One region of the Arthrobacter ginsengisoli genome, then DNA from elsewhere that is predicted to be linked to it. Evidence: predicted binding sites of a transcription regulator. Region 1 holds the regulator's gene; the other holds the start of a gene.
What was found. Region 1 encodes HrcA, which represses chaperone genes, less so after heat shock. Its sites were predicted from a motif close to TTNGCACTCGNNNNNNNCGAGTGCNAA; they were not measured.
Positions count from the first base shown of each region.

Region 1 (4,097 bases):
GGTGCCGGAAATCGACGACGACGATCACGCGGCCAAGTACGAACTCGCCGATGAACTCATCTCCGCGGCCGGGCTCGCCTGGTACGAGGTCAGCAACTGGTCCCGCACCCCGGAGCAGGCCTGCCGGCACAACCTGGCCTACTGGCGGGGGGACGACTGGTGGGGCATCGGCCCCGGTGCGCACTCGCACGTCGGCGGCGTCCGGTGGTGGAACGTCAAGCACCCCACCGCTTATGCGAACCGCCTGGGTGCCGGGCTGTCGCCTGCCGCCGGCCGGGAGACCCTTGATTCCCAGACCCGCAACGTGGAGCGCGTCATGCTGGAGGCCCGCCTGAACTCCGGGCTCGACATCCCAAGCCTCGGGGGCCTGGGTGACACCGGGCGGCACGCCGTCGCCGGTCTCATCGCCGACGGCCTCGTGGACCCCGCGGCTGCATTCAAGGGCCGGCTCGTCCTCACGCTCAAGGGCCGGCTGCTGGCCGACGCCGTGGTCCGCAGGATCCTGCCGGACTAAGCCAGCGGACCAGGCCGCCCGAAAAGGCTCCGCACAAAAAAGCCGGCCGCCAGCCCTGATGGGCAGCGGCCGGCTCCAATGCCCGGGTGCGGGCTCAGCTATTTAATCCAGCGGAGGTTGAACTCGTAGCGGTGCGGCTGGCCGCGGTTGACGTGGATGCCCGCAGCCACCGAGAAGCACGTCACAGCGATCCAGATGAGCGTGGCCAGGACGGCGAAAATATTGCCCACGACCGGTACAAACACCAGCAGGTTGCACAACACGGCCGCAATCGTGGGAGGCAGCGTAAAGTTCAGGGCCTCCTTGGACTCCTGCGCCGTGAAGGGGCCCCGGTCCTTGAAGATCAGGTAGATCAGCAGCGCGGGAACGCAGCCCAGGATGCCCCCGAAGTGGGCAAGCGTGGCCCACTGCCGGTCCTCATTCGCCGTCAGCGGCAGCGCATTCGCGGGAACGCCATGGTACGGGGGCTGGCCATGGCCAAGCTGATTGCCAGTCTGGTCGCGTGCGTCATCTGCCACGGTGTCGTCCTTCGGATTGCGGTGCTGCGTCGGTGCGTGGAGTTGCCGGGGCCGTGCCAGGAGCACAGCCGCCGTACCAAGAATACTTGCTCGGGGGCCGAATCGAGGATCGGCCCGCTGGCGGCGGCCCGCCGCGGCGTTCCTCAGGGAACGGTGAGGAAGTCAATGACCTCTTCCACCCGGCCCAGCAGGGAGGGCTCCAGGTCCGCGTAGCTGCGGACCGCACCGAGGAGCTTCTGCCAGCCCAGGCCAATGTCCTCCTTGGTGCTGTGCGGCCAGCCGAACGCCGTCAGGATGCCGGTCTTCCAATCCACCCCGCGCGGGATCACCGGCCACTTCTCGATTCCCAGCACGGACGGCCGGATCGCCTGCCAGACATCCACATAGGGATGGCCCACAATCAGCACGTTCCCCGCAGCCCCGGGGGAGGCCATCACGGCTTGGGCGATCCGGGACTCCTTGGAATCCGGCACCAGGTGGTCCACCAGGACGCCCAGCCGGCGTCCGGGTCCGGGCCGGAAGGCGGCGACGGCGCCGGCCAGGTCGTCAATGCCGTGCAACGGCTCGACCACGATGCCCTCCACCCGGAGATCGTCGCCCCAGACCCTTTCGACGAGTTCGGCGTCGTGCTTGCCCTCCACCCAGATCCGGCTTGCCTTTGCGACCTGGGCGCGCTGGCCCTGTACGCGGACAGAGCCCGAGGCGGTGCGGGTTCCTGCCGCCGCGGCGCGCGGCGCCGGTGGCATCAGCCGGATCGGCTGTCCCTCCAGCAGGAAGCCAAAGCCGAGCCTGAAGGACCGGGACTTGCCGCGGCGGTCTTCAAGGGCGACGACGTGCATCCCGCCGGACTTCTCCACGCGGGTGACGGCGCCGACCCAACCGGACTGCACATCTTCGAGCACCATGCCGCGTTCCACCGGCACTTCCGGCAGTTGCGTCTTGGCGGGGGCGGACAGGTCCTGCGGACCCCAGTTCTGGTACGACATCGGTTACACACTGCTTTGCACTCGGATTGCTGCGGCGGGCTGTGCCCGAAAACACCAGCCCCAGGAAGAACGCCCGGAGCGAATCCAATGCTAACAACGCGGCGACTCATATTAGACTGGTTAGCACTTAGGCATGTCGAGTGCTAACACAGCGCGTCCGGAGCGGCCGCTACGGCGGCATCGGATGCGGGACAGTCGATTGGAGGTGGAGCGTGAGCGAACCGCGCAAACTCGAAGTGCTGCGCGCCATCGTGGAGGACTACGTCCATTCACGGGAACCCGTCGGCTCCAAGGCCCTCGTCGAGCGGCACCACCTGGGCGTGTCCAGCGCCACGATCCGCAATGACATGGCGGCCCTGGAAGATGATGGCCTCATCACCGCACCGCATACGAGTGCCGGGCGGATTCCCACCGACAAGGGCTACCGGCTCTTCGTGGACCAGATTTCGGCGGTCAAACCGCTCTCCCCGGCGGAACGGCGCGCCATCCAGGCCTTGCTGGAGGGCTCCGACGACCTCGACGACGTGCTGGAGCGCACCGTGCGGCTGCTCTCGCAGCTGACCCACCAGGTCGCCGTGGTGCAATATCCGCATCTGAGCAGGGCCAAGGTACGGCACATCGAATTCGTCCTGTTGGCACCCCGTAAGGTGCTCGTGGTGTTGATCGCGGACACCGGCAAAGTGGAACAGCGCGTCATTGACGTGGGGCAGGACCTGTCCGAGGAGGCCCTGTCCGAGCTGCGGACGCGTTTCCTCGGAAGCCTCTCCGGGACACCGCTGAACCTGCTGCCGCAATCGTTGAAGTCCGTGGTTGTCACCTGCCCGGCCGCGCGCCGCGCCGACGCACAGGCCTTGGCCCGGGGCCTGGAGGCGCTGGCCGCGAGCAGCCGCGAGGAGCGCATGGTCATGGCCGGAACCGCCAACCTCGCCCGCTCCAACGTGGACTTCCCGCTCAGCATCGGCCCGGTACTGGAAGCGCTCGAGGAGCAGGTGGTCATGCTCCGCCTGCTGGGTGACATGGCCGCGGACCCGAGGGGTGTGACCGTCAGTATTGGCCGGGAGAATCCATACGACGGGCTCGCGGAGGCCTCGGTGGTGGCGACCGGCTACGGCCCGGACGCGAGCTCGAAGATCGGCGTCCTTGGCCCCACCAGGATGGACTATCCGACCACCATGGCCGCGGTCCGGGCGGTGGCCCGCTACCTGTCCAGGATTCTGGGCCCCTGACGGATCACGGCCGACCGTCCGGAACCCACCGGGACACACCGGACGTCCCACCCCACAAGGCTTCTTGCCCCTAACCGGCAGTACAACCAGGAAGAGATACAAAACTTTGAGCAGCCATTACGACGTTCTTGGAGTCTCCCGTGAAGCCACGGGCGAAGAAATCAAGAAGGCCTACCGCAAGCTGGCACGCAACCTCCACCCGGATGTCAATCCCGGGGATGACGCGTCGGACCGTTTCAAGGCCGTCACGCACGCATACGAGGTGCTTTCCGATCCGCAGAAGCGCCGGATCTACGACACCACGGGCAACGAGAACGGCACCGACAACGGCTTCGGCGGCGGCAGCTACTCCGGCCAGGGCTTCGCGTTCCAGGATATTTTCGACACGTTCTTCGGCGCCGGCGGCCAGGCCGGGCCGGCCTCACGGGTCCGCCGCGGCCAGGACGCCCTGATCAGCGTTCGGATCGACCTCCGCGACGCCGTGTTCGGTGTCAACAAGAAGATCGAAGTCGACACGGCCGTCACCTGCCCCACCTGTGAGGGCTCGTGCTGCCGTGAGGGCAGCCACCCGGAACGCTGCGACATCTGCGGCGGCAGCGGCCAGGTCCAGCGCGCCGTGCGCTCCATCCTCGGCCAGGTCATGACGTCTGCCCCCTGCGGTTCCTGCGCGGGCTTCGGCACCGTCATCAACGACCCCTGCAACGAATGCGCCGGCCAGGGCCGGATCCGCAGCCGGCGCACGCTGACAGTCAAGGTTCCCGCCGGCGTCGCCACCGGCACCCGCATCCAGCTCTCCGGCCAGGGCGAGGCCGGACCCGCCGGCGGACCCGCGGGCGACCTCTATGTGGAGATC
Region 1 is NZ_JAVDVQ010000001.1:144,144-148,240, reverse strand. It holds gene hemW (radical SAM family heme chaperone HemW) at 1-514, shown strand, start outside; gene J2X01_RS00725 (DUF4870 domain-containing protein) at 613-1,032, opposite strand; gene J2X01_RS00720 (DUF3097 domain-containing protein) at 1,176-2,018, opposite strand; gene hrcA (heat-inducible transcriptional repressor HrcA) at 2,231-3,244, shown strand; gene dnaJ (molecular chaperone DnaJ) at 3,351-4,097, shown strand, end outside.

Region 2 (4,097 bases), on a different contig from region 1:
GGTGCCCGCGTCTGGCACCAGTACGACGGCGCCCTGAACATGGTGGCCGCCGCCGACCCGCTGAGCACCCTCGGGCAGGACGACGCCGAGATTCCCCGGCCCGTGGCGATCGAGTCCGACGGCACCGAGCAATACCGCCGCCTGACGGTCCGTGAACGCAGCAGGCTCCGCCCGCAGCTCCTGGAGCGACTCGGATGGCGCTACATGCCACTATGGACCATAGAGGTTTTCACGGATCCTTCGGCCTGCGCCGACCGCATCGGTGGATACCTGGGCCTGGAAAGGCCGGCCGCGACGCACCGGAAGCCGTCACCGGGTTTCTTCGACGACGACGTCGAAAACCTGGCCGTCAACGCAGCGCAGGCCTCGGAAGGGCGCGCCCCGTACGGAAGTCCGGACAGCGCGCAACAGCACACAACAGATCAGGGCAGTAAGGAGGCCGGCCGCATGAACGTGAACGGCGACACCCGGAACAACGGCGAAGTACAGAACCACGACGAAGTACATACCAACGACGCGTCGCAGGCCAAGGGCGAATCGCAGCAAGGCGACCAGAACGGTGTACCGCGGACGGCAACACCGGCGGCGGTCCCGGCCGGCGTCCTGCCGAACAAGGCCGCTGAAGACGATCCGCGGCGCTGGGGCGACGAGCCCGGCGGCTACGACCACGACTCGTGGCTCCAGGAGCAGAAGCCCCCGCACTGGGGCTAGGAATCTTCTGGGCTAGGAACCTTCTGACCGTGCACCGGACCGGGCTGGCCTCCGGGGCGGGCCCCGGCGGCTCCCAGCCCGGGGGTAACGGGGCGGACCGCCTAACCTGGGGCGGCCCCCACGAGAACGAAGAACAGCTTTCCCTGGGTGGACGCACCGGCGAGACGACGCGCCTGTTCGGCATCGGCAGCCACCACCAGGAGCCCATCGGTTTCTCCGGTCGCCAGCCAGGGCCCGGCCCCGCCGCCGTGACCTGAGGTCCACAGCACCGGCACCGCGGCGGCCAGCACCTGGGACGCCGCCGGCTGGTCAAAGTCGTTGCCGTTGGTCATCACCACGTTGACCAGCTGCCCGGGGGAGAGCAGCTGGATTGAGGCGGGATCTGCCATCCGGAGCGGCACGGCGGCCGATCCCTGTGGGCTTCCCGCCAGCAGCCCGGGCCCCAGTAGCTGGGAGTCCGAAAGCAGCTGGCCCTTGCGGAGCGCCACCGCCAACTGTTTTCCCGACAGGGAATAAGTGCTGCCATAGCTGCCCCCGGGGACAAGTCCGCGGGGGACGCTCAGCACGGTCAGATCGTCGGGCGCGAGTGTCTTCCCGGCAGGAAGGTCCCGTGCCGCGGCGGACGCAGGGACCGTGTCAGCCGGGGCGGGGGTCAGCTCCTGCACCGTGAGGCCGGCGGCGATGCTCAGCAGTAATGCGACCGCCAGCCGCCGGTGGCGGTTCAGCCACCGAACCAGCTGTCTTCGGGGACGCTGGCCGGGGGGTCGTGGCCCCGGCGGAGGGCTTTCGGAGTTCGGCCGGGGTGGGCGGCGCCGTGCGGAACGGCCGATTCCGCGAACCGGTGAAGGGCGCGAAGCGCCACCGAAAAAGACACCGAAGACTGCCGCAGTGATGAGGCTCAGCGAGGGCCGGGGAGCTGGGATTGTGGCCATGATCCGAGGCTACGCGGGCGTACGGAGGCCGGCGGGCGCAGTCGCGGCTATGTGGAAAACTGCCGCGGCCGCAAGGAACCGAAGTGGGAACCGGAAGGCGCTCGGCTGGCAGCCTCAGCCCCGAAGGACCCTCAGCTGGCGGAAGCGGTGGCGGGTGCGGGAGTTGCTGCCGGGGCGGGAGCGGGGGCCGGCGAGACTGTGCTGCCCTTGGCGTCGCGGGAGTCGGTCCGGTAAAAGCCGGAACCCTTGAAGACAACACCGACGCTGTTGAACTTCTTGCGAAGGTTGCCCTGGCACTCGGGGCAGGCCGTGAGGGAGCTGTCGGTGAACGACTGCACGATCTCGAAGGCGTGGCTGCAGTCCTTGCAGGCGTATGCATAGGTGGGCACTGGAAATCCTCCTCTGGGACAAACGAGCAGGTCCCGTGCTGTCCGGACGGGATCTCTGCCGATCTGGCGATCGGCGAGGTCCGTCCCTTAGCAGTCGCAGGGCCTGAGTGCTAATTCTATCACCTCGGCCGGGCGCCCCAGGAGCCCTACGGCTGCAGCCGCAGCAAACCGCCCGGAGTCAGGGCAGCCGCTACTTTCCGGTCAAAGGACTCTGCCGGGATGCTGCCGGAGGGCAGCACCTCGGCGTCGTACACGACGGCGGCGGTCGGCAGGGACGGAAGCGACCCGCCGTCGGACTCCTGGGTCCCGGCGGGGATGACATCGGTCAAGGCGGCCAGGAACTTGTCGTAATAGCCGCCGCCCTGCCCGACCCGGTTGCCCGAAAAGTCGACGGCGGTGGCCGGCAGGAAGATGCCGGCGGCGTGCTTCATGACGATTGTGTCGTGGCGTTCCCCGACGGGCTCCTGGATCGGCGCGTAGCGGCTCCGGACGAATTCGGAGGCCGGAGTCCAGTACACCCAGCTCAGCGCCAGGGCGGGTTCGCAGACCGGAAGCAGGATCCGGTGCCCCGCCCCGTGCAAGGCTGCCAGCAGGGGGAGGGTGGGAGGCTCTGAACCGACGCCAAGATAGGCCGCGAAGGTGCCTGGTGCCCCTTTGGTCAGGTCAGAAGCCCAGGCGAGGCCGTGCAGGGCAATGCCGGCACCCGCGCTCTCCAGCCCGGCCCGCGTCAGCGCGGCACGCCTGGCCCGATGACTGGCCCGGATCTCGTCCTTCGAAGCCATACTGCCCCTTCGTGTGATGCGGCCCGGGAAGCGGCGATTCCCGGCGGCCCGAATGATTACGCAATGTTTGGTCCCTCCGTTAGATTAGTCGAGTGACTACACCCAACGCTCCCGTCCGTAAGGCCGTCATTCCCGCAGCTGGCCTCGGAACCAGGTTCCTCCCGGCCACGAAGGCCATGCCCAAGGAAATGCTGCCCGTAGTGGATAAACCCGCCATCCAGTATGTCGTGGAGGAAGCCGTCAAAGTCGGGCTGAACGACATCCTGATGATCACCGGGCGCAGCAAGCGCGCGCTGGAGGACCACTTCGACCGCGTCCCCACGCTGGAAGCCACCCTGGAGGCGAAGGGCGACACCGCCAAGCTGGAGTCCATCCAGGCTGCCAGCAATCTTGGTGATATCCACTACGTGCGCCAGGGCGATCCGATGGGCCTGGGCCACGCCGTCCTCCGCGCGAAGCAGCACGTGGGTTATGAACCGTTCGCGGTCCTGCTGGGCGATGACCTGATCGACGCCCGCGACGAATTGCTGAGCACGATGATCGAGGTCCAGGCGAAGACCGGGGGATCGGTGATTGCCCTCATTGAGGTCGAGCCCTCCGAGATCAGTGCTTACGGCTGCGCCGACATCGAGACGATCGGCAGCGAAGAGTACGTCCGGATCAAGCACCTGGTCGAGAAACCCGACGTCAAAGATGCCCCGTCCAACCTCGCCATCATCGGCCGTTACGTCCTTCACCCGGCGGTCTTCGACGTGCTGGAACGCACCGAGCCCGGACGCGGCGGCGAAATCCAGCTCACCGACGCGCTTCAGGAGCTTGCCGCCGGCGTAGGTGAAGGCTATGGCGTATACGGCGTCGTGTTCCGCGGGCGCCGCTACGATACCGGCGACAAGCTCAGCTACCTCAAGGCCTGCGTCCAGCTTGCCTGCGACAGCGACGACCTGGGTCCCGGCCTGCGGGAGTGGCTGCCGGGCTTCGCTGCGAGCCTTGCTCCCAGCCTGACCAAGTAGCTCCGGCGGTGGGCGGCTTCAGCTGGCCGGTCACGCTGGAAAGCGGCGACCTCGTGTTGCGCCCGATCCGGTACCGGGACCGCAAGGAGTGGACAGAAGTCCGCTCCCGCAACAGTGAGTGGCTGGCCCCCTGGGAGGCGTCCAACCCGCTGCCCGGGGGCGGATTGCCTGACTACCGCCAGATGGTGCGCTCGCTCAAGGCCCAGGCCGCTCAGGCAACAGCCCTGCCGTTTGTAATCACCGCGCGGACGCCGGGAGTCCGGGAACCTGTGA
Region 2 is NZ_JAVDVQ010000005.1:101,040-105,136, forward strand. It holds gene J2X01_RS07710 (AAA family ATPase) at 1-711, shown strand, start outside; gene J2X01_RS07715 (RcpC/CpaB family pilus assembly protein) at 813-1,376, opposite strand; gene J2X01_RS07720 (FmdB family zinc ribbon protein) at 1,775-2,032, opposite strand; gene J2X01_RS07725 (5-formyltetrahydrofolate cyclo-ligase) at 2,179-2,814, opposite strand; gene galU (UTP--glucose-1-phosphate uridylyltransferase GalU) at 2,907-3,824, shown strand; gene J2X01_RS07735 (GNAT family N-acetyltransferase) at 3,833-4,097, shown strand, end outside.
Region 2: a site for HrcA is predicted at 2,120-2,146, ahead of J2X01_RS07720 (FmdB family zinc ribbon protein). Genes of this name have one in related genera too.